2 regions of the Zhihengliuella halotolerans genome follow, and region 2 is predicted to be linked to the other one. Evidence: predicted binding sites of a transcription regulator. Region 2 holds the regulator's gene; the other holds the start of a gene.

Region 1 (12,057 bases), 1.6 Mb from region 2:
ACTTGCATCTTCCACCTTTGGAGACGCAGATCACACGAAACCCCTGCATGCGAGACTATACGTGTGGGAATGTCCGAACATCTAGGCCGCAGCGCGCGCTTCACCCAGCGCCGCGCACGAGTCGGTGTGCTGCGCGTGAGGTCCTCGGCCTGGAAGATCCTGCAGATCACAGTGTGCGCCGTGGGCGCCTACTGGATCGCCGAGGAACTACTCGGCCACGAAGGGCCCCTATTCGCCGCGACGAGCGCCATGATCGCCCTCGGTTTCGGCCACGATACACACTTGCGCCGCACCCTCGAGGTCGCCGGCGGCTGCACTTTGGGGATCCTCGTCGGTGACCTGCTGGTGCACGCGGTGGGCTCAGGGCTGTGGCAGGCCGCCGTCGTCGTGCTGATCTCCTTGATCATCGCGAGGTTCCTGGACTCCGGAACGATCTTCAGCACCCAGCTGGGACTCCAGTCCCTACTCGTCGTGCTCCTGCCGGCGCCGGACGGCGGCGTCTTCACGCGCAGCGCCGACGCCGTCGTCGGCGGGCTGTTCGCGCTGCTGATCGCCGTCCTGACGCCGCGCAATCCGCGGCACGAGCCCGCGACCCAACTCGAGAGCCTGCTCGACGAATTCGCCGCGGTCCTGCGGGAGAGTGCGACGGCGGTGCGCACCTTCGATTCGACCCTCGCGTGGCACGCCCTCGTGCGGGCACGCGGCACGCAGAAGCGCGTCGACGAATTGCCCGTCATGCTGCGCGGGGCCAAGGAGATCGCGACGATGTCGCCCGCTTATCGTGGGCAGCGCGGCGAACTCAAGCGGATCGCGCGCGTCGCCGAGCAGACCGACCTCGCCGTGCGCAACGTGCGGGTCATCGCGCGCAGACTCGCCGCGGCGATCACCCACGGGGCCGTGGGGACCGCCGACGCGGAAGCGCTGTCGACCTACTTCGACTCGCTGGCCGACGCGATCACCCCGCTCAGGGCGTCGATCGCGGAGACGAGCGCCGCCGCGCGGTCGCGGGCCGAGCACGCGGCGCGCGTCGAGCTGGCCGCCTGCGCGGCCGAGCTGGATCCGCGCGAGTTCGGGGTCACGGGCCTCGAATGCGAATCGCTCGTCATGATCCTGCGGCCGATGACCGTGGACCTGCTGGAGGCCGCAGGCCTCGACCACGAGGAGGCACGCGGCTATCTGCCGAGGCTCTAATGCGGGTGGCAGCGGCTAGAGTCGGGGCCATGGCGAGCAAGACATCATCACGCGGCAAGACCCCCGGATACCGCTGCGCCGAGTGCGGCTGGACCACCGTGAAGTGGGTCGGCCGCTGCGGCGAATGCCAAGCGTGGGGCAGCATCGGCGACAACGGCCCGGTCGGCGCCCGGACCCAGGCCGCGTCGGTGGCCGAACCGGCTCCGATCATCGCCGACGTCGACGCCTCCGCCGCGCAGTTCCGGCCCACCTACGTCGGCGAACTCGATCGCGTGCTCGGCGGCGGCCTCGTGCCCGGGGCGGTGATCCTCCTCGCCGGCGAGCCCGGCGTCGGCAAGTCGACCCTGCTGCTCGACGTCGCGTCGCGGGCAGCCGTCAGCGGCAACCGCGTCCTCTACGTCACGGGCGAGGAGTCGGCGGCGCAGGTCAAGCTCCGTGCGGACCGGATCGGCGCCATCGCGGACACCCTGCACCTGACGGCCGAGACCGACCTGGCGCAGGCTCTGGGGCAGGTCGAGGCGCTGTCTCCGGACGTGCTCATCGTCGACTCCGTGCAGACCCTCTCCTCCACAGAGGTCGACGGCGCCGCCGGGGGCGTGACCCAGATCCGCGAGGTCGCTTCGTCGCTCATCAGCGCGGCGAAGAAGCGGAACATGACCGCGATCCTCGTCGGCCACGTGACCAAGGAGGGCTCGATCGCGGGGCCCCGCCTGCTCGAGCACCTCGTCGACGTCGTGTGCCAGTTCGACGGCGAGCGGCACTCCCGCCTGCGCCTACTGCGGGCGATCAAGAACCGCTACGGCCCGACGGACGAGGTCGGCTGCTTCGACCTGACGGAGAACGGCATCATCGGCCTCGCCGATCCGAGCGGCCTGTTCATCGCCGGCACGGAACAGCAGGTCTCCGGCACCTGTGTCACCGTCTCGCTGGAGGGGCGCCGTCCCCTCCTCGCCGAGATCCAGGCGCTGGTCTCCCCCACCTCCGGCGGACAGGCACGGCGCTCGGTCACCGGCCTCGACAGCTCGCGCATGTCGATGCTGCTGGCGGTCCTGCAGGCGCGCGCCAGCGTATTCCTCATGGAACGGGACACCTACGTCGCGACCGTCGGCGGCGTGAAACTCACGGAACCGGCGGTCGACCTGGCTGCCGCGATGGCGCTGGCCAGCGCCTACGCCGATCAACCCCTGTCGCGCAGGCTCGTGACCTTCGGGGAAGTCGGCCTCGCGGGCGAGGTCCGGCGGGTGCCCGAGATCTCGCGGCGCCTCCATGAGGCCGAACGGCTCGGCTTCACCCACGCGATCGTGCCGCCGAGCCCAGAGCCCCTCACGGGCATCCCCAGTGGCTTCAAAGTCCGAGAGGTCACCACTCTGGCCGAGGCCCTGCAGACCGTATTCCCGAGGAAGTAGGCCACCCGCCGTCGTCGTACGGGGCATAAACTGGGCTGACCACTCACCACCGCCGCAGAGGAACCCTCCATGACCAAGAGCCCCGAAGACGCGCTCCGCGCGACGCTGGCCCGCGTCGCGCCCGGAACCCAGCTGCGGGACGGGCTGGAGCGGATCCTGCGCGGGCGCACGGGCGGCCTGATCGTCCTCGGGTTCGACAAGACAGTGGACTCCATCTGCTCCGGCGGATTCGACATCAACATCCATTTCTCCCCCACCCGCCTGCGCGAGCTCGCGAAGATGGACGGCGCCATCGTGTGCGACAAGGACTCCTCCAACATCCTGCGTGCCGCAGTGCAGCTGGTTCCGGACCACACGATCCCGACGCAGGAATCGGGCACCCGCCACCGCACCGCCGAGCGCGTCGCCATCCAGACGGGCTTCCCGGTCATCTCCGTCTCGCAGTCCATGCAGACGATCGCGATCTACGTCCAGGGGATCCGCCACGTCCTTGAGGGCTCGGAGCCGATCCTCGCCCGGGCGAACCAGGCGCTCGCCACCCTCGAGCGGTACCGGATGCGACTCGATCAGGTCACGAGCCAGCTCTCATCGCTGGAGATCGAGGCCATGGTCACCGTGCGCGACGTCGCCGTCGTCCTCCAGCGCCAGGAGATGGTCCGGCGCATCTCGGAGGAGATCGCCCAGTACGTGCTCGAGCTCGGCGTCGACGGCCGCCTGCTGTCCCTCCAGCTCGACGAGCTCACGGCCGGCCTCGGCCCGGGCAGCGACATCCTGCTCAAGGACTACTCCAAGAACGGCACGACGGCGGAGGCCATCGACGTCGCCCTGTCGAAGCTGCGCCACTTCTCATCAGCGGAGATCATCGACCTGAACAAGATCGCGGTAGTCCTCGGGTGCAGCGCCCACCCCGACACCCTCGAGTCGCCCCTGCGTCCCAAAGGCCACCGTCTACTCGCGGGCATCAAGGCGCTCCCCCGGGCGGTCGCCGGCCGACTCGTGGAGAACTTCGACGACCTGCAGAAGCTGATGGCCGCCGACATCACCGACCTGATGCACGTGGACGGCATCGGCGAGCAGCGAGCCAGGACCGTCCGGGAGAATCTCTCGAAGGTCGCGGAGTCGAGCCTGCTCGACCGTTTCTCCTGACCCGGTCAACCACCGCGACACCTCGCAACACCCCGTCCCTCCACCCCCGCTACAGCCCGCGGATCAAGGTCCCGCGGAGCCCGGCCGCAGGGCCTCGCACTCTCTGTCCACAAATCGAATACATCTTCCAAAAGTACCCACAGCCCATACTACAAATCGCTGTCCTGTACTAAAATAGAGGCATGGCCATCACGCACCCCACGGAGACCCCCGCCGCCGCTTCCGGCGCCGCGGGCCGGGTCCGCGAGGCCGCCGAGCACCTGACCGGACTCTGCCCCGAGGTCGGGTCCCTGAGTGACGCGGACCTCGTGCACGCCGCGGGTGCGGTCGAGGCCCTGGGCCGGCTCGTCGACGCCCTGCGCGTACGTGCCGCCGGGGAGATCGAGGACCGCTCCAGTCAGGGTCTGGGTGAGGACCGGCTTTCGGCCCGGTACGGGTGCCGGACCGGTAGTGAGCTGCTCGAGCGTCTCACCGGCGCCCCGGGGCGCGAGGTCCGCCGCCGGGCCGGACTGGACGCGCGGACCCGGGCCGGTGTCTCATTGACCGGTGAAGAGCTTCCCGCGCGGTTCCCCGACATCGCGGACGCCCTGCACGCCGGGAGCCTGGGCATCGAGACCGCGGAACTGCTCACCGGGATGCTTACCCGCGTCGGCCCGCGGGCGGACCCGGGTGCGGCGGCCGCGGCCGAGGCGGCGCTCGTGGCCACCGCCACCGCCACCACCGGAAGAGACTTCGCGACACAGGACTCGGCGGCCGATGCCGACGACAGCTCCAGCAGCGGCCCGGACGACGGCACCGGCACTCCGGACGGCTCCACCGACAAAGGCGCCGGCGGGATGCCGGCGGCGACGTTCGCGGAGGTCAAGATCCACTCCCAGGTCTGGGAAGCGCACCTGGATCAGGACGGACCCGATCCCGAGGCCACCCGTGCCGCCGCACGCCGCGGCCTGACTCTCGGGTCGGCCCGGGACGGGCTGATCCCTGTCCGCGGGAACTTGATGCCCGAAACCGCCGCCCAACTCACCCGGCTCCTCGCGGCGTATCTGAATCCCGCGGCCCGCCACCACGGCACCGACCCGAACCCAGAAACCCACGCCGGCGCTACCGGCGCTGAGGATGCTGCAGCCACGCACGGCGGCGCGGACGGCGACAATGTCGCCGGTTCCGAAGCCGCAGGTGAGGCCAGCACTGCTGGCGGCACTACTGCTGAGACCGGCACGACCTCCGGGACGCCGGCGGTCGTGGATGAGCGCACGCCCGCGCAGAAACGCCACGACGTACTCGCCTCCATCCTCACCGCTGCCGCCCGCTCCGCCGAAACCCCAACACTGGGCGGGGACGCCGCGACCCTGCTCGTGCACATCACCGCCGAAGACCTCACCGATCCGGCCGGGAGCGCGACCCTGGACGGCATCGACATCCCCGCAACCGCCCGGATCGCCCACCGCATCGCGTGCGCCGGGGCCGTGCAGAAAGTCCTCTTCGACCGTGCTGGCCGCATCGTGGCCCTCGGGACGAAGGAACGAGTCTTCAACGCCCACCAGCGCCGGGCCATCACGGCCCGTGACGGCGGGTGCGTGATCCCCGGGTGCACGATCCCGGCCTCCTGGTGCGAAATCCACCACGTGCACGCGCACGCCGAGGACGGTCCGACGCACACCGACAACGGAGTGCTGCTCTGCTGGTTCCACCACCACCACCTCGAAAACTCCGGCTGGGACATCAGCATCACCGACGGAGTCCCACACGTGAAAGCACCACCCTGGTACGACCCGACCGGCACATACCGCCCAACAGTCAACGTCCTCACCCGCCGCGGCCGACACCACCGACCCGAACCACCACCACCAGTGGCACCCGAAGCCAAGACCACACCGAAACGGGACGTGCTACCGGACTCTGCCCCGAACACGAGACCTGCAGTGGACACGGGAACGAGCGCGGGCGGCAGCGACGAGAACAGCCCGCCGGGCTGGAACCCGAGCGAGACCGCACGCCCCTTCACGCTCGAAGAAGGCTCCCCGACCCGCTGGGACCCTGCCACAGGGCGGAGCCTCGAAGAGGCCGCCGAGGAACGCCGGCGACGATGGAACGCAGCAGACGACGAACCACCCTGGTGAACCCTCCGGAACTGCAGTAGCGCATCGGGAACCGCGGAGCCGCCGCGACCGAGTGCGGTCAAGGACGCTGGAACAGGTCGAGATCCGGCGAGCCCACCAGAGCGACGCCGAGGACGCCGACTCGGACTAGTTGACGTGGATGATCTGCACGAGATTGCCGCAGGTATCGTCGAAGACGGCAGTCGTGGCCGGGCCCATCGTCAGCGGATCCTGGGTGAACTTGACCCCCAGGCCTTTGAGCCGCTCGAACTCGGCCTCCACATCGTCCACGGCGAACGAGACGACCGGGATGCCATCGGCGGCAAGCGCCTCCTGGTATTGGCGTGCGGCAGGGTGACGATTGGGCTCGAGCAGAACCTCCGGCCCGTCCTGCTCGTCCGGAGCGACGACGGTGAGCCACCGGTCCGCGCCGAGCGGGATGTCGTGCCGCTTCACGAAATCGAGGACGTCCGTGTAGAAGCGGAGGGCCGCCTCCTGGTCCTCGACGAAAACGCTCAACTGGTGAATTCTCATGCTTCTCCTCCTGGCTTCGGAGGCCGCAGCCACCGAGTGGCCAGGGTCTCGAGGGGTTCGATATTCAGGTCGTGGAACTTGTATCGGCCACTGCGACGAGTGCGGACCAGGCCAGCCTCCTCGAGGACCGCCAGGTGCTGGCTGACGCCCTGTCGTGACAGATCGAGGCCGTGCTTGGAGACCAGACGAGTACACAGCTCGAAAAGCGTCTGCCCGTCGCGTTCGACGAGTTCGTCCAGAATGCAGCGGCGAGTCGGGTCAGCCAAGGCCTTGAAGACGTCTCCTGCCATGGCCCGAGATTATGCAAGTATGTGCTTGCCTGTCAATGGGTGGCGGCGACTACTGAAGCTCGAAGACGGCGACACTGGACTCGCGGTTCCCGAGCTTCGCCTGAAAGAGGTACGTGCCCGGTCGCGGCTTCGCCGACACGGCCTGGCAGCCCGGTGCGCTGCGTTCGCGCTCCCACGTGAAACGGGCCGTCTCCTGCTGCCCGGGCTTCAAGGTGATGTGCAGATCCGCCGGATCCGCGAGGCAGTCGGCGGTCGAGAAGATGCGGTCTGCGGTGGACGTCGCAGTGTCCTTGCCGCTTGTGACCAGGAACTCCTGCTCCCCCGTGCCGACGTTGACCTCGCAGTCGAATCCGCCCGAATTCTCCACGGTCATGACCAGCACCGGGTTCTCCTCGGGCCCGTACCTCCGCTGCTCGGTCGAAGCCTTCACAACGACGTCGCGCGGCTGGCAGCTCGTCGGTTCCTCCGTCGACTCCGGGCTCTTCGAGGCGCCCGCACCGTCACCCTCCGACGGCGATCCGTCGTCGCCTCCGCCGCCTTCAGGCGGGTTGGCCGTCACGTCCGGGTCCGCTGTCGTCGCAGCGCGAAGCGCACCGACCGCGGCGATGGATCCCCAGACGATGAGGCCGACGACAACGAGCATCGCGAGCAGCACGACCAGGCGCCGGCGGCGGTAGACGGCCGGGCTGGATCGACGACGAGGGGTTGGCATGCTGCAAGCGTATAACCGCGCGGCCGGTGAGCGCGGAACGCGCGCCGCGTTAGGGTATTCGGGTGCAGAAGACAACCCTGACCCCCGCCCCTGCCGACCTGCACCGGCTGCACACGCAGATAACGCACTGGTTCGACGTCCACGGGCGCGACCTGCCCTGGCGGCGCCCCGAGGCCGGCGCGTGGGGCGTGATGGTCAGCGAATACATGCTGCAGCAGACCCCGGTCGTGCGCGTGTTGCCGGTGTGGCACGAGTGGATGGAGCGCTGGCCGACGCCCGCGGATCTCGCGGCGGAGCCGTCCGGCGAGGCGCTGCGCGCGTGGGGCAAGCTCGGCTATCCGCGGCGAGCTCTGCGCCTGCACGCGGCGGCCCAGCGGATCGTCGAGGACCACGACGGCGAAGTCCCCGGCTCGTTCGACGAACTCATCTCGCTGCCCGGAGTCGGCGACTACACGGCCGCCGCGATCGCGTGCTTCGCGTTCGGTGCCCCGGAAACCGTCGTCGACACCAACATCCGCCGCGTGCACGCCCGCGCCATCACCGGCAATGCCCTACCCGAACCCAGCTACACCGCCGCCGAAGCGCGCCTCGCGGCGGCGCTCATGCCACCGCGCGACGCGGCGGACCCGCGACTTCCCGGCCCGTGGGGCGAGTACGACGACGGCGCGCTCGCGTGTCGCTGGAACGCCGCGGTCATGGAGCTGGGCGCGCTGGTGTGCACGGCGCGAAACCCGAAGTGCGACGCGTGCCCGGTGGCGTCGTCCTGCGCGTGGATCGAGGCCGGCCAGCCGGCCCCGCACTACACGCCGAAGGGCCAGCCGTGGGCCGGCACGGACCGGCAGGTGCGCGGGGCGTTCATGGCGGTGCTCCGCGGGGCGGATGCCCCCTTGGGTCGGGACGAGCTGGTGGCCGCCGACGTCGTGCTCGCGACGGACGCGAAGGCCGACCAGCTGGAGCGGTGTCTGGCGTCGCTGCTCGCGGACGGGCTGGCCCACGAGGGCGCGCACGGAATCAGCTTGCCGCACTGACGCCCCGCAGGTCAGATGATCCTCGCAGGGCTCAGATCTTCTTGACGATGGACGACTTGAGTTCCATCGGCCCGAACCCGTCCACCTTGGCCGCGATGTCGTGATCGCCGCTGCCGTCGACGAGCCGGATGTTCCGGACCTTGGTGCCCGCCTTCAGCGCACTCTGCGCTCCTTTGACCTTCATGGTCTTGACGATCGAGACCGTGTCCCCGTCGGCGAGGACGTTGCCGACGGCGTCCTTGACCACGCGCTCCGACTCGGCGGCCGTTTCAGCCTCCGGGCTCCACTCGTGGGCGCACTCGGGGCAGACCAGGAGAGCGCCCATCTCGTAGGTGTAGGCGCCGCGGCACTCCGGGCAGGGCGGAAGCGAATCGCTCATGGTCTTCTTTCTCGGACGGACGTCGAGCCGGCAGGAGCCCGTAGGACCAGCCAATTCTACGGGCTGCCGACCGGGCTTCACCTGACGACGAGGTCCGCGGTCGTCAGGTTGTCGCAAGTCGCGATCAGCGCGTGCCCGTCGTCGACGCGGATGGTCACGAGAGGGCCGGGCGCGCCCGTACCGGAGCCCGCCGCGTAACAAAGCGGACGCAAGAGCGACGTTGCCCTTGTCCGCCCCATCAGGGTGCGAAAATCTTCCCCCAGCCAGCATCGCTGTCGGCAACGGATCCGTCGTCGCAGCTCAGACACGGAAAGGCCACCCCATGAGCAGTACCGAGCCGCGCACGCTCGCGAAGTCCCTTGGAAACATCGACGCCCTCGCGCTCGGGTTCGGAGCCATGATCGGCTTCGGCTGGGTGGTGCTGACCGGCGGCTGGCTCGAGAGCGCCGGAACGCTCGGGGCGACGGCCGCAATGCTCGTCGGCGGTGGAATCATGGCCGTCGTCGGCCTGACCTACGCCGAGCTCACGGGCTCCATGCCGAAGGCCGGCGGCGAGCACAACTTCATCCTCCGGGCACTCGGGCCACGCCCCTCGTTCATCGGCTCCTGGGGCATCACCGGCGGCTACGTCACGATCGTGGCGTTCGAGGCGGTGGCCCTTCCACGCACGGTCGAGTACATCTTCCCGGGCGTCAGCCAGATCCCCCTGTGGACGGTCGCGGGATTCGAGGTCCATCTGACGTGGGCGCTCGTCGGGGTGGCGGCGGCCGTGGCCCTGACGTGGATCAACATCCGCGGCGCCAAACAGGCCGGTGTGGTCCAGACGTTCACAGTCCTGTTCCTGCTGATCATCGGGTTGCTCCTGATCTTCGGCTCGTTCGCCGGCGGCGAAGCGCAGAACATGCAGCCACTCTTCAGCGGCGGGATGGCCGGATTCTTCGCGGTGCTCGTGGCCGTGCCGTTCCTCTTCATCGGCTTCGACGTGATCCCCCAGTCCGCTGAGGAGGTCAACATCCCGGCGCGCAGGATCGGTGCGCTCGTGGTCCTGTCCGTCGTACTCGCGACCGCCTGGTACGTCATGGTGGTCCTGACGACGTCGACGGCGATGCCCGCGGCGGATCTCGCCGGAGCCGACATCGCGACGGCGGACGCGTTCGGCGCGATGTTCGGTTCCGCGTTCATGTCGAAAGTCATGATCGCCGGCGGCATCGCCGGCATCCTCACCTCATGGAACTCCCTCCTGCTCGGCGCCTCGCGCCTCATCTACTCGCTGGCGCGCAGCGGCATGCTGCCCGAGTGGTTCGCCGACCTGCACCCCAAATACCGCACACCGTACAAGGCGCTGATGTTCATCGGCGGCATCTCGATGCTGGCCCCGTTCTTCGGGGCACAGATGCTCGGCTGGCTCGTCGACTCCGGCGCGCCGAGCATCATCGTGGCCTACTTCCTGGTCTCGGTGACGTTCCTGGTGCTGCGACGACGCGAACCAGGGATGGACCGCCCACTGCGCATCGGTGGTGTCGGCCGCGGAGGCGAGGCCATCGGCTGGATCTCGGTCATCCTCACTGCAGCCCTTTTCAGCCTCTACATGCCCGGCATGCCGGCCTCGCTCACGTGGGAGCCGTGGCTGATCTTCGCCGTGTGGTGGGCGCTCGGCGCCGTATTCTTCTTCCGCGTCCCCGCGGGCATCACTCCGGGCGTGGATGCCGAGGAGAAGGTTCTCGCCGCCGTGCGCACCCGCAACGCGCGCTAGGAGGCGAACGCCACGACGAGGCCTGGTGGTCGTCCGCTAGGCTTCCAGAGGTACTGCGGCCACGGGAGGGAGAACACAGCATGGAAGTCCTCGACGACCTCGAACGCCGTATCGCCGCCGCGCTGCAGATCAACCCCCGTGCGTCGTGGCGAACCGTGGCTCACGCGCTCGACGAGCACGAACGCACGGTGGCCCGCCGCGGCACGGACCTGCTCTCGGTCGGGCGGATCGCCGCCGTCGGAATCCGCTCGCGCCCTGCCTCCCTGCTGGTGCGTGCCCGGTGCACGCCGGGTTCCGCCCCCGTCACGTCCGAGGCGCTGGCGACGCGGGCGGACACCAGCTTCTCCTACATGGTGACCGGCTCGACCGACGTCGTCGCGGAGATCCTCACGACCCGCGACCAGCTGGCGCATCTGGTCTCCGTCGACCTCGCGACCACCCCGGGCATCGCGCATGCGGAGACGCTGCCGGTGTTGAAGTACTTCCGCACCATCCGGTCGTGGCGCATCGGCGCGCTCACCCCGCGCGAGGTCGAAGAGCTGGGGGGACCCCGGCTGGCCCGCGACGGCGCGCCGTTCGTGGACCTTGACCTCTCCGCGCAGGACAAGGACATCGTCGACTGCCTCGTCGCCAACGCGCGCATGAGTTTCGAGGAGATCGCCCGCCGGGCCGGCGTATCGGAGACCACGGCCCGGCGGCGGGTCGAGTGGATCCTGAGCAGCGAGGCCGTCCAGCTGCGTCTTCTCGTGGAACCGGCCGCCGTCGGCCTGCCGCTGGAGGCGCTCGTGTGGCTGCGTATCGCCCCCGCGAAGATCAGCGCGATCGGCGAGTCCCTGCGCCGTGACACCCGCGTCCGGTACGCGGCCGCACTGGCCGGCAGCTCGCAGATCGTCGTCGACGTGACCCTGCCGACGGGCGACGACCTCTACCGCTTCGTCACCGAATCCGAGTGGTCCTCCGAAGTCGAATCATTCGACATCACGATGGTCGTGCGCGCCCGCAAACGCGGGGGCCGTCTGAACGATCCGTCCGTCGCCTGAGATCTCCGGCGCGGTCCGGGCGTAGCCCGTCGCCGCTTCGAAGACGCGCGCGACGCGCAGCAGCTGCGGGTCACGGTAGTGGAATGCGCTCAACTGCACCCCCGTCGGCAGGCCGGAGTCGCTGAACCCGGCCGGCATGGCGAGCGTGGGCAGCCCCGTCGCCGAGAGCAGGCAGGCTGAACGCATCCAGTCCAGGTATGTCATCGACTCGACTCCGTCCACGTCCGACGGGTAGCGCAGCGTCGCGTCGAACGGGAGGACCTGCGCCCCCGGAGTCAGGAACAGGTCGTACGACTCGAAGTAGGCGCGGACCCGCTGCTGCAGCCGCGTCGCGGCCGCCGTCGTCTCGATCAGGGTCCGCGCGTCGAGCGCCCACCCCTTCTCGACGTTCCAGATGACCTCGGGCTTGACGAGCTCCGGCTGGGAATCGACGAGGGCGCCCAGGCCGGTGGCGAAGTCGATCGCTCTGGTGTCGCCGA
Region 2 (12,057 bases):
GCGTGGATCGCTGATGTGTCGCTCCTGCTAGTACTTGTACGGATCACCACCCGCATACGGAAAAGGCCCCCGTCTGCGAGGCAGGCGAAGGCCAGAAATTCGATGCGGCCCCTGTCGGAGCCGACGGACATACCGCCTGAGCGAATGTCCCCGAATGACCCGGCAGCCTGTATCGGCTACAGCGGGTGGGAGTTTGGCCTCCACTTGCAAGCCTGAATCATACCTTCCGCGCTACGCGTTGGTCACGTTAATTGACACACGTCACGCCGCACCGAATGCATGATTCAAGTCGGTCTGTGACAAGCTTAGCAGTATGAGCACCTCCGAAACCAATCCGGCAGCCGAGTCGCAGCACTACTCCATGACGGAGGAGACCGCGGTCCGCGATATCGCCGAAGTCCCCGCCGTCGAGGTCATCACGACGGCGGCTGTCCACCTCATGAGTGCCGCCGCCGTGAAGTGCGGCCTCGCCGCGGGCCCCGACGCCGAGGAACTGAAGGATCTGGACGAAGCCCGCAAGCTGATCACCGCACTGGCGGGCCTGATCACGGCCGGCGCGCCAGAGATCGGCAGCCAGCACGCGGCCCCGTTGCGCGATGGCCTGCGTTCCCTGCAGCTCGCCTTCCGTGAGGCGTCGATCATCCAGGACGCTCCGGGCAAGGGCCCGGGCGAGAAGTTCACCGGCCCGGTCTCGTAGCAGCAACCGCTCCGACAGACTTGCGCCCGTGGGGAGCCGCCGCCGGCGGCTCCCCACGGGCTTTTCCGTGCCCGGCTACGCTTCGGAAGCCAACCGCATCTCCAGGGAGTCGACGGCCTCCGCGAACTCCTTGGTCGTGGACAGCGTTTTCTGCAGTCGTCCGACGGCGGCCTGGGCCTGCGCAGGGTCGGTCTCGCGAGCGAACGTGATGGTGAGCCGCAGTTCCGGCCCGTGCCCCCCGCCCGGCACGACGCCGCCGGCCCGGTCTCGGCACGCGACGCCGCTGCCGGCGGACAACGCCAGCCGGCGCACGATCGGCTCGCCAACCGAGAGCTCCCTGAGCAGCTCGACAAGGGACTCGTCCCGGTAACTGGGCGTCCAGGGGCGCTGCTGCGCGAGCGCCCACATCGCGGGCCGTCGAACGACGAAAGTCGTTTCCGCCCCGGGATCGACCACGAGCAACTGCGAATCCTCCTGCACCGCCGACAGGGCAGCACGCGGAGCGTAGACCGCAACCGGGCGGGCCTCCGGATGCCACCCCTGCAAAGCCGCCACGGAGGTGAAGATCGGCAGGGCGCTGCGTCCGTCGGGTGCCTTGATGGTGACCAGAGCCATGTCGGCTTCCTTGTCCTCCGTGAAGCCGTGCTCGCCGAGGCCGCCCTCGGCCAGCGCGGCAACCACGGGCACGAAGACGCGCGCCGTCGCGAGCGCAGCGACGACGTCCTCCTCCGAGCCGCTTTTGCGGCGGAGCCTGTCAAGAGCCGCCGTGAATCCGGGATCTGCGAGACCATCGTCCTGGTCGAAATCGTGCAGCGGGTTCCCCTCGCCCGAGAGGTCGCGCCCCTCCCACGACTGTCCTGCGGAATCGGCCGCACCACCGGCCCGCTGAAGTGCGGCGGCGATGTGCCCCGGCAAGTCTCTGGCGCCACCGGCCCCACTGCCGTGGGCCTCCGGTGACGCCGGCTGCGGGCGGTCGGCCGCGTCGTCGTGCGTCATGGATTCCTAGCGGCGGCCGGCGACGTCGAGGGCCTCTGGCAGTGTGAACTTGCCGGCATAGAGGGCCTTGCCCATGATCGCTCCCTCAACGCCGAGCGGCACGAGCTCGCGCAGCACCCGGAGGTCGTCGAGGCTGGAGATGCCGCCGGAGGCGACGACGGGCTTCTCCGTGCGACCGCACAGCTCCTTGAGCAGCTCGACGTTGGGGCCCCGGAGCGTCCCGTCCTTCGTCACGTCAGTCACGACGTAGCGGGCGCACCCGGCGTCCTCCAGGCGTGCGAGCACGTCCCAGAGATTGCCGCCCTCCTTCGTCCATCCGCGCGCGGCGAGGGTCGTGCCGCGCACGTCGAGCCCGACGGCGATCTGGTCCCCATGGCGGGCGATCACCTCGGCCGTCCACTCCGGGTTCTCCAGTGCAGCCGTGCCGAGATTCACGCGGGTGGCACCGAACTCCAGCGCGCGCTCGAGTGACTCGTTGTCGCGAATTCCGCCCGAAAGCTCGACCTTGATCGACATTTCATCGGCCACGCGACGGAGGATCTCCGTGTTCTCTCCCCGACCGAATGCCGCGTCCAGGTCCACGAGGTGGATCCACTCGGCGCCGGCTTCCTGCCACGCCATCGCCGCTTCGAGCGGGTCGCCGTAGCCGGTCTCGCTGCCCGCCTCACCCTGGACCAGGCGGACGGCCTGACCGTCGGCGACGTCGACAGCGGGAAGCAGTTCGAGAATGTCTGTGCTCATGAGAGTTCCTTCGGTGGGGAGGGGATGGATTAGCGCAGCGTCAGCATGTAGGCCGCCAGCAAGGACAGGCCCGCGAGTACCCAGAGAACGACGATCCAGGATTTGTGGGCCTTCTGCCGGCGCAGGGAGATGGCGCCGCCGGCGAGGAGGCCGCCCAGCGCCATGAGGAGAATGGACCACATCAGAGAGTGCCCAGCCAGTTGCGGAGGAGTTGGGCTCCGGCGTCGCCGGATTTCTCGGGGTGGAATTGCAGGGCGGAGAGGGGCCCGTTCTCGACGGCGGCAATGAAGGGCTTGCCGTGCGTCGACCAGGTGACCATCGGCGGCTTCATCCGCGGCTGCAGCACCTCGAACTCCCACTTCTGCACCCCGTACGAGTGCACAAAGTAGAAGCGCTCGTCGCGCAGCCCCTCGAAGAGGACGCTGCCCTCGGCAGCGTCGACCGTGTTCCACCCCATGTGCGGCACCACCGGCGCGTCGAGTCGTTCGACGGTGCCCGGCCACTCCCCGATGCCCTGGGTGCGGACGCCGTGTTCGACCCCCTCTTCGAAAAAGACCTGGTGCCCGACGCAGATGCCCAGTACGGGCCGTCCGCCCGCGACACGCCGTCCGATCTGCTGGACCGCGCCGACGTCCTTCAACGCCGCCATCACGGCGGCGAAAGCGCCGACGCCCGGCACGACGAGACCATCTGCCTCGGCCACCAGCTTGGGGTCGCGTGTCAGCGTGACCTGCGCTCCGACCCGCTCCAGAGCGCGCACGGCTGAGCGGACGTTGCCTGATCCGTAGTCGAGGACGGTGACCTTCGGCGCCGCCATCTAGAGCGCGCCCTTCGTGGAGGGGATCTCCCCGCCCAGGCGAGCATCTGGCTCGACGGCCTCGCGCAGGGCACGGGCCAGCGCCTTGAACTGCGCCTCGACGATGTGATGGGGGTCCCGTCCGCCGAGAACGCGCATGTGCAGGCAGATCTGGGCGTGCAGCGTCAGGGCCTCGAAGACGTGACGCGTGAGCGAGCCCGTGAAGTGGCCTCCGATCAGATGGTATTCCTGACCGGCCGGCTCTCCGTCGTGGACGAGGTAGGGACGGCCGGACACATCGACGACGGCGTGGGCCAGGGCCTCGTCAAGGGGGACGGTGGCCTGCCCGAACCGCCGGATTCCGGCCTTGTTACCGAGCGCGACGCGGAGGACCTCGCCGAGGGTGATGGCCACGTCCTCGACAGTGTGGTGGACGTCGATGTGCGTGTCGCCGAAGGCCTCGACGGTGATATCGATCATCGAGTGGCGCGCGAGTGCGGTCAGCATGTGGTCGTAGAACGGCACCGTCGTGTTGATCTTCGCGACTCCGGTGCCGTCGAGGTCGAGTTCGACGGAGACGGAGGACTCGCTGGTCTTCCGTTCCATACGGGCACGACGACCCGAAAGCAGTTCTGCGGGCATTCTCTAGTCCTTCGACGATGGGGGCGGCAGCTGGTGGGCTGCAGGTCTAGTTTAGCGATCCGGCGGCAGCCGAACGCGCGGTCCGTGCGCGGGCGATCAGCGCCCGGCGCGGTCCTGCTCGAGCAGAGCCTCGAGCTCGCGGAGGAAGGCGCCAGTCTCGGCCTCGGTTCCGGCTGTGACACGCAGGTGCCCGGGGATCCCGACGTCCCTGACGAGGATTCCCTTGGCAACAAGGCCCGACCAGACCGTGGACGGGGACTCGAGCCCCCCGAAGAATACGAAGTTGGAGTCACTCGCGGCCGGAGTGAGCCCCATCCTGGTCAGCTCGTCAACGATCCGGTCGCGCTGGATCTTGATGTCCTCCACGTTGGCCAGGAGCGCGCCGACGTGCTTGAGCGCCGCGTTGGCGGTCGCCTGGGTCACGGCCGACAGGTGATAGGGCAGGCGGACGAGCCGCAGGGCGGCCGTCACTTCTTCAGCAGCCGCCAGGTAGCCCAAACGGGCGCCGGCCAGGGAGAAAGCCTTGCTCATCGTCCGGCTCACGATCAGCCGCTCCCGTCCCGGGAGAAGTTCCAGGGCTGACGGCGTTCCCGCGTGGCGGAACTCGGCGTAGGCCTCGTCGACGACCACGATGGCCTGCGATTCCTGACCCGCATCGTAGACCGCGGTGACGACATCCTGGCCCAGTGCGGTCCCGGTCGGATTATTCGGGGAGCACAGGAAAACGATGTTCGGCCGGTGTGCGCGAACCTGGGCTGCCGCGGACTCAGCGGTCAATTGGAAGTCGTCGGCCCGCGCGCCGGCGATGTAGGTCGTGTCGGTACCGCTGGCGAGCAGCGGATACATCGAGTACGTGGGCGGAAAGCTCAGCAGGCTCCGGCCCGGTCCGCCGAACGCCTGCAGGATCTGTTGGAGGACTTCGTTGGATCCATTCGCAGCCCAGACCTGGTCCGCGTTCACGTCGTGGCCGAGATAGTCCGCAAGGCGGGACCTCAGCTCGACGAACTCTCGGTCCGGGTACCGGTTCAGCCGTTGCGCGGCGGCGAAGACCTCGTCCGCGATGGCCCGGCTGACCGCTTCCGGGAGCGGATGCGTGTTCTCGTTGACGTTCAGTTGTATGGGGACATCCAGCTGGGGTGCACCGTAGGGTTGCAGGCCCCGCAGGTTCTCTCGCAGTGGGAGCTTCGACAGTCTCTCTAGAACATCACTCACCGATCCAGCTTAGTTCTGATGCTGCCCGAGTTCAGAATGCCGGACCGGCGGGAGTCTTAAAATGACCACGTTCGCCCGTCAACCGACAGGGACGAAGACCTCTTGCCCGACCTCGACAACTTGCTTCTCCAGCCCGTTCAGTTCCACGATCTCCGAGATCACGATGCGCGGATCGCGAGCCGGAGCGAACTCCTGCGCCAGACCCCAGAGGCTGTCACCGCTCAACACCGTGACCGCCTCCACCTCGGGCGCGGCCACTTCGAGGCTGCCGGCCGCGTTGGCCGGCGAGTTCAAAAGACCTACGAGCAGGACGAGGAGCGCGGCGCCCAGCATCAGCGGAAGCCCGATGAGAACGAAACGTCCGCGCTGCGTCAGGCGTAGTTTTCCCGGACGGGTCCGGGGCGCGGAAAGCTGGGCCGTAGAGGCGAAGGAGGGGTCTGGCGCGAGTGAGATATGTGCCAAGGTCTTGCCTTTCTTTCTCGTACAATGGTTCCCGTCCCGCATCCTCTGCCGGGTGAAACCTCGAATTCGAAGCTCCGCATCACGATCGAAGTTCGAACTAGAACAGGACTTCGAAGCTTGCATGTCCATGTCTAGCATCCTTGAGCGATGCTTGTCGAGACACCTTCGAATAAATCTTTGAAGCTGGGTCGAAAATCGTCTATGGTTGAAGCAGGTGGTTCGTAGGAGTCACTTCACCAGCCGGCACCCGCATTTTGGGTTCGAGTCAGCCGGGGTGTCCGAACGGGTAGCAAGGATGTGTGGCCATGGCCTCGAGTGAGTCCCCCAAACCGCGCCGCCAGCGCAAGAGTCTGACGCTGCGCCAGCGCAAGATCCTGGAAATGATCCAGCGGTCGATCGCAGCTCACGGCTACCCGCCGTCGATGCGGGAGATCGGCGACACCGTCGGCCTCGCGAGCCTCTCGAGCGTGACGCATCAACTCATTCAGCTCGAGAAGCTCGGTTACATTCGGCGCGACCCCCGCCGTCCGCGGGCGATGGAAATCCTCAAGCCGCTGACGCTGTCGGATGAGAATGCGCACTCGGCGACAGACGACATGAAGACGGTGAGCGGCCGGCCAGTAGCCGAACTCACGAGCGCCGCCGACACTGCGATGGTCCCGCTCGTCGGCCGCATTGCCGCAGGGGGCCCGATTCTTGCGGACCAGACCGTCGAGGACATGATGCCGCTCCCCCGTCAGCTCGTCGGTCAGGGTGAACTCTTCATGCTCAAGGTCAGCGGCGATTCCATGGTCGAAGCCGCCATCTGCGACGGCGACTTCGTCGTCGTCCGCCAACAAAGCGACGCAGAGAACGGCGACATCGTAGCGGCGCTCCTCGACGACGAGGCGACCGTGAAAACGTTCCGTCAGCGGGACGGGCACACCTGGCTGCTGCCGCAGAACCGGCAGTACGAGCCTATTCTCGGCGACTCGGCCACCGTCATGGGCAAGGTCGTCTCGGTGATGCGTTCAATCTAGAGTCGCCTGCGGCGACGAAAAGAGGAGGGCGCCTACCCCGCGGGGTAGGCGCCCTCCTCTTTTCGTGGCGGATCAGTTGTGCTCGGCGAGGCGCTTGAGCGCCCCGGTGACCGTCGTCTTGTCGACAGTGGGCCACATTGCCGGCAGGGATGCCCGCAAGAATCCGCCGTAGCGCTCGGTTGCGAGTCGCGAGTCCAGAATGGCGACGACACCGCGGTCCGTGGTCGACCGCACTAGCCGTCCCGCGCCCTGCGCGAGCCGCACGGCAGCGTGGCTGGCCGCCACGGACATGAAACCGTTGCCCCCGCGCTGGGCCACGTCCCGGCTGCGCGCCGTCGACAGCGGATCATCGGGCCGCGGAAAGGGGATGCGGTCGATGATGACCAGCCGGCAGGAAGGACCCGGGACATCCACGCCTTGCCACAGGGTCATGGTTCCGAAAAGGCAGGTGTCCGGTTCCTCCGAGAACTGCTCGACCAACGCACTCATGCCCGACTCGCCTTGGCAGAGGATCGTCTCATTCAGCCGCGGCCGCAGGGCCTCGGCCGCATCTTCGGCCGCACGCTTCGAGGAGAACAGCACCAGGGCGCCACCACCGGAGGCGTGGATCAGGTCGGCGATCTCGTCGAGTGCCTCTGCGGAGACCTGCCTTCCCGGCTTGGGCAGGTGCTTGGCGACGTAGAGCATCCCCTGCCTCGGGTAGTCGAACGGGCTGCCGACATCGATTCCCTCCCAGGACGGTGCACCGTCGCCGAGCAGGCCGAGGTCCCCGGCCACGTGCTCGAACGCCGCGCCGATGGCGAGGGTCGCCGAAGTCAGCACGACCGTCCGCCCGTCGAAGAGGCCCTCGCGGAGTTTGCCCGCGACGGAGAGCGGGGCGACGTACAGCGTGGCCGGGGTTGAATCGTCCGGTTGCACGTAGCCCTGACCCGGCACGAAGCTGCCCGGGCGGGACGCCCAGACGACCTCGCGCTGGTCGGTCGACTCCTGGAGCCGGTCGCCCATCTCCACGAGGTAGGACAGCTGCGAGCGTGCCATCTGGCGCGCCCCGTCAACGGGCTCGTTCGGTTCGGGCTTCGAGTCGGACATCGCGACCCGCGCCGCGTCCGCGACCTCCCCGACCGCTACCGCCTGCGCCTCGTTCAGACCCTTGGGCATAAGGCCGGCGGGTACCCCGGTGAGCGCCTTGTCGAGCGCTTTCGCGGCCTGCGTGAGCTGGTCGACGTTCACGCGGCAGTGCTTGCGCGCGGCGCTGGCCGCAGTGAGGACCATGCTGCCCGAAAGATCGCGCGTCACCGATCCGGTCACCCGATCCTGAAGTTCGTGCGCCTCGTCGATGATGACCGTGTCGAAGTCCGGCAAGACAGCGAGCCCCTCGAACGCCGAGACGGCAAGCATCGCGTGGTTGGTGATGACGACGTCGGATTCGGCGGCCCGGGCGCGCGCCATCTCGCTGAAGCACTCTTCGGCCATCGGGCATTTCTGGGCGCCGAGGCAGTCACGGGCGCTGACGGAGACCTGGCGCCACGCCAGGTCGCTGACGCCGGGGCGCAGGTCGTCGCGATCACCCGTCGGCGTTTCCTCGGCCCACTCGCGGACGCGGACGACGTCTCGCCCCAGGGGGGACGTTGGCCCTGATGCCTGCTGCCTCGAGGCACCGTCCTCCGTGAGCGAGAACAGCGCCCCCTCGTCGTCGTCCGGGTAGCCGCCCCCGAGCTTGTACTTGCAGACGTAGTTGCCTCGGCCCTTGGCGATCGCCACGTCCATCGGGCGTGGGAGCTCGTCTGCGAGGTGCTCCAGGAGCCGGGGCACGTCGCGGCTGACGATCTGTGCCTGCAGGGCCAGCGTCGCAGTGGAGACGACAACGGGCTTGTCCGAATTCACCGCGTGGGCCAACGCGGGAATCAAGTAGGCAAGTGACTTGCCGGTGCCCGTCCCGGCCTGCACCAACAGGTGCCGGCCGGTACCGAGCGACTCGGCGACGTGTTTGGCCATCTCCTGCTGCCCGGCCCGGCTGGTCCCGCCCATACGTTTCACGGCCGTGTCGAGCAGGTCGAGGACCTCCCTGACCTCAGGCATCCTGCGGTGTCTCGTCGTCGCCCTCCACCCGGAACTCCTCGAGTTCCGGGCTCAGGGACTCGCGCACCTTCACACGCATGCGCGTGCCGTTCGCGACGTGCTCGGTCGCCAGGATCTCGGCGTCGTTTCCGTGCAACCGGCTGACGACGTCCCCGCGCTGGTACGGCACGAGGATGTCCATCAGCACGTCAGGACGCGGGATGGCCGCAGAGACCAGGTCGACCAGCTCGGCGATCCCGTCCCCAGTGCGGGCGGACACGACAGCAGTGCGCGGCTCGCGCTGGCGCAGGCGTTCGATGACGAACGGATCCGCGGCGTCGGCCTTGTTCAGGACGATGATCTCCGGGATCTCCGTCGCGTCGACGTCTCGCAGGACCTCGCGTACAGCGCGGATCTGCCCCTCTGGGTCGGGGTGCGAGACATCGACCACATGCAGGATCAGATCGGCGTCGGCAACTTCTTCGAGGGTCGACCTGAACGCCTCGACCAGCTGGGTGGGCAGCGAGCGCACAAAGCCGACCGTGTCAGCGATCGTGAACCCGACGCCATCCGGCGTCTCCGCCTTGCGAATCGTCGGGTCCAGAGTCGCAAACAATGCGTTCTCGACGAGCACACCGGCGTTCGTCAGGCGGTTCAACAACGACGACTTGCCCGCGTTCGTATAGCCCGCGATAGCGACGGACGGGACGGTGTTGCGCTTGCGGTTTGCGCGCTTCGCCTCACGCGCTGGTTTCATGGCCGCAATCTCGCGCCGCAGCTTCGACATCCGACTGCGAATGCGACGGCGGTCGAGCTCGATCTTCGTCTCGCCCGGTCCGCGCGAACCGATGCCGCCGCCGGCGGCGCCAACGCGTCCACCGGCCTGACGCGACAGGGACTCACCCCAGCCACGCAGGCGCGGCATCAGGTATTCGAGCTGAGCCAGTTCGACCTGCGCCTTTCCCTCGCGACTCTTGGCATGCTGGGCGAAGATGTCGAGGATCAGCGCCGTGCGGTCGATGACCTTGACCTTGACGATGTCCTCCAGCGCGCGTCGCTGCGACGGGGCCAATTCGGAGTCCACAACGACCGTGTCCGCGCCGGTTGCTGCGACGATGTCGCGCAGCTCTTCCGCCTTGCCGGAGCCCAGAAACGTGCCGGGGTCCGGCTTGAGCCGGCGCTGGATCAGTCCGTCGAGAACCTCGGAACCGGCGGTCTCGGCCAGGGCGGCCAACTCGCGCAGCGAGTTCTCCGCGTCCTCGGCCGTGCCATCACTCCAGATTCCGGCGAGAACGACGCGTTCGAGCCGCAGCTGGCGGTACTCGACCTCGGTGACGTCCTCGAGCTCCGTCGACAGGCCGGAGACCCGTCGCAGCGCTCTACGGTCGGCGAGGTCCTGCTGCTCGCCGTCGTAGGTGCCGTGCTCGATCCCGTCGGAGAGTTCCCGGGCCCGGCCCGTGATGGGCCGTTCGGAATCCGCCGCGGGCGACGTACCGCCCGCCGCCTCCGCTGCGAGGATCCGTTCGATCACGGACTGGATCTCGGCGTCGGCCGCCTGCGCTGCCGGCGTCGTCGCCTCGTCGCGAGAAGAATCGTCACCGGGGTGGTTTTTATGGTGCTGGGTCATAGTTCCTTTGCAAAGACTGGTACCTCAAGGATAGTCGCCCGCGCCCCTCTTTTGGGATGGCAGCGCGCGGCCGCGTTCCGCTCGGCGCGATCAGGCGGCTATGGATGGCGAGAACCTGAGGTGGGATGACTCGACGACGTGACGTCGTCAGGGCTGTGGCTACTGCGGTTCGGCGGACGCGACGGGCCGCAACACGGGCAGGAGCGTGCTGGGGGCGCCGTTTCAGCGCGCGATGCCGCGGGCGCAGTCAGAGAATGATCAGAGTCATAGGGAAAACTCTATCACTTTCGTGATTCGCGCGGTTCGCGGCCAGCGCTTAAGGTTCTTCCATGGGTTCAGAGCATTACTTCAGCGCGCAGCCGGCAACTCCGGAACAGCGCAGGACCATCACGGTCGAGCTCGCGGGCTCCGAGCGCCGAGTCGAAACAGCCGGAGGGATCTTCAGCCCCGACGGCCTCGACAAGGGCACCGCGGTCCTGCTCGCCGGCGTCCCCGCCCCGTCATCTTCAGGGCACCTGCTCGACCTCGGCTGCGGCTGGGGGCCCATCGCCCTGACCTTGGGCCTGGCCTCGCCCGACGCCACCGTCCATGCGGTGGATGTCAATGAACGCTCGATCGCTCTGACCCGGGACAACGCGGCAGCACTGGGGCTGACGAATGTCGTCGCGGGCCGGCCGGAAACCATTGCCGCAGACGTCGCGTTCGACACCATCTGGTCCAACCCGCCGATCCGCATCGGCAAACAGGCCCTGCACGAGCTGCTGCTGACGTGGCTGCCCCGGCTCGCCCCCGGTGGAACCGCGTGGCTCGTCGTCCAGAAGAACCTCGGCGCGGACTCGCTGCTGACCTGGCTCAACCGCGAGCTCCCGGACGACCTCACGACCGTTCGCGAGTCCACCGCCAAGTCATTCCGCGTCCTGAAGGTCCAGCGCGCCGACTAACCGATCCGTCCGTGGGCGACGATCTCCGCCGGGCCCGAGAGTTCGACGTGCTCGACGCCGTCGCCCCGGTCGCTGAAGCGGACGCGAACGACCCCGCCGGGCACCTCGACGTCCCAGGCGTCGGCGGCCACGCCCCCGGCCCAGTGTCGGGTCGCGATGACCGCGGCGCACGCTCCCGTGCCGCAGGACCGGGTCTCGCCCACTCCGCGCTCGTGCACGCGCATCGCGATGCGCCCGATGCCATCCTCGACGAGGGGCTCGGCGGGCACGACGTACTCGACGTTGGTCCCGTTCCCCGGCTTCGGATCCACCGTCGGCACGGTATGCAGCTCGGCTGCCGCCAGCTCCTGGCGCTGCTGGAGCGCGACCACCGTATGCGGGTTGCCCATGTCTACGCTCAGTGCGGGCCGGGCCGCGTCGATGCCGGGCGTCTCGACGAGCGAATCGAGCGCCCGCTCCTCGGCTTGGTCTGGGAAGGTGAAGCGCCACGCGCCCATATCGACGGCGTAGCCGTTCTCGGAGACGGTGACCCGTTTAAGCCCCCCGCGGGTGCCGATGGCGAGGCTCTCCCCTGCGTCGAGGGCCACGAGCCCCTGGTCGATGAGGAAGTGAACGAACACGCGGACCCCGTTGCCGCACATTTCCGCGATGGATCCGTCGCCGTTGCGGTAGTCCATGAACCACTCGGCCTCCGGGTGGGCGGTGTGCAGTTCTTCGGCGCCGTCGACGTCGCGCGTGCGCACGGCGCGAATCAAGCCGTCGCCGCCGATCCCGTGGTGGCGATCGCACAGGGCGGCGACCTGCTCAGCCGAGATCGCGTACTCGCCCGCGGGGTCGGCAATCAGAACGAAGTCGTTCCCCGTCCC

The links. The regulator LexA, encoded in region 2, represses DNA repair genes until DNA is damaged. The targets are predictions, from matches to a motif close to TCGAACANNTGTTCGA.
Region 1: EV380_RS14655 (HNH endonuclease signature motif containing protein) is a predicted target of LexA. The motif match lies at 3,858-3,873, and genes of this name have one in related genera.

What each region holds. Positions count from the first base shown of each region.
Region 1 is NZ_SHLA01000001.1:3,177,191-3,189,247, reverse strand. It holds gene EV380_RS14670 (FUSC family protein) at 70-1,191, shown strand; gene radA (DNA repair protein RadA) at 1,221-2,597, shown strand; gene disA (DNA integrity scanning diadenylate cyclase DisA) at 2,667-3,743, shown strand; gene EV380_RS14655 (HNH endonuclease signature motif containing protein) at 3,926-5,863, shown strand; gene EV380_RS14650 (VOC family protein) at 5,990-6,376, opposite strand; gene EV380_RS14645 (ArsR/SmtB family transcription factor) at 6,373-6,666, opposite strand; gene EV380_RS14640 (hypothetical protein) at 6,716-7,378, opposite strand; gene EV380_RS14635 (HhH-GPD family protein) at 7,441-8,406, shown strand; gene EV380_RS14630 (zinc ribbon domain-containing protein YjdM) at 8,438-8,785, opposite strand; gene EV380_RS14625 (APC family permease) at 9,108-10,538, shown strand; gene EV380_RS14620 (Lrp/AsnC family transcriptional regulator) at 10,619-11,578, shown strand; gene EV380_RS14615 (amidase) at 11,507-12,057, opposite strand, start outside.
Region 2 is NZ_SHLA01000001.1:1,571,281-1,583,337, forward strand. It holds gene EV380_RS07085 (DUF1844 domain-containing protein) at 314-697, shown strand; gene EV380_RS07090 (SseB family protein) at 773-1,693, opposite strand; gene priA (bifunctional 1-(5-phosphoribosyl)-5-((5-phosphoribosylamino)methylideneamino)imidazole-4-carboxamide isomerase/phosphoribosylanthranilate isomerase PriA) at 1,700-2,434, opposite strand; gene EV380_RS16590 (hypothetical protein) at 2,464-2,616, opposite strand; gene hisH (imidazole glycerol phosphate synthase subunit HisH) at 2,616-3,251, opposite strand; gene hisB (imidazoleglycerol-phosphate dehydratase HisB) at 3,252-3,872, opposite strand; gene EV380_RS07110 (histidinol-phosphate transaminase) at 3,969-5,084, opposite strand; gene EV380_RS07115 (LysM peptidoglycan-binding domain-containing protein) at 5,163-5,675, opposite strand; gene lexA (transcriptional repressor LexA) at 5,852-6,565, shown strand; gene EV380_RS07125 (ATP-dependent DNA helicase) at 6,638-8,644, opposite strand; gene hflX (GTPase HflX) at 8,637-10,250, opposite strand; gene EV380_RS07135 (class I SAM-dependent methyltransferase) at 10,580-11,191, shown strand; gene dapF (diaminopimelate epimerase) at 11,188-12,057, opposite strand, start outside.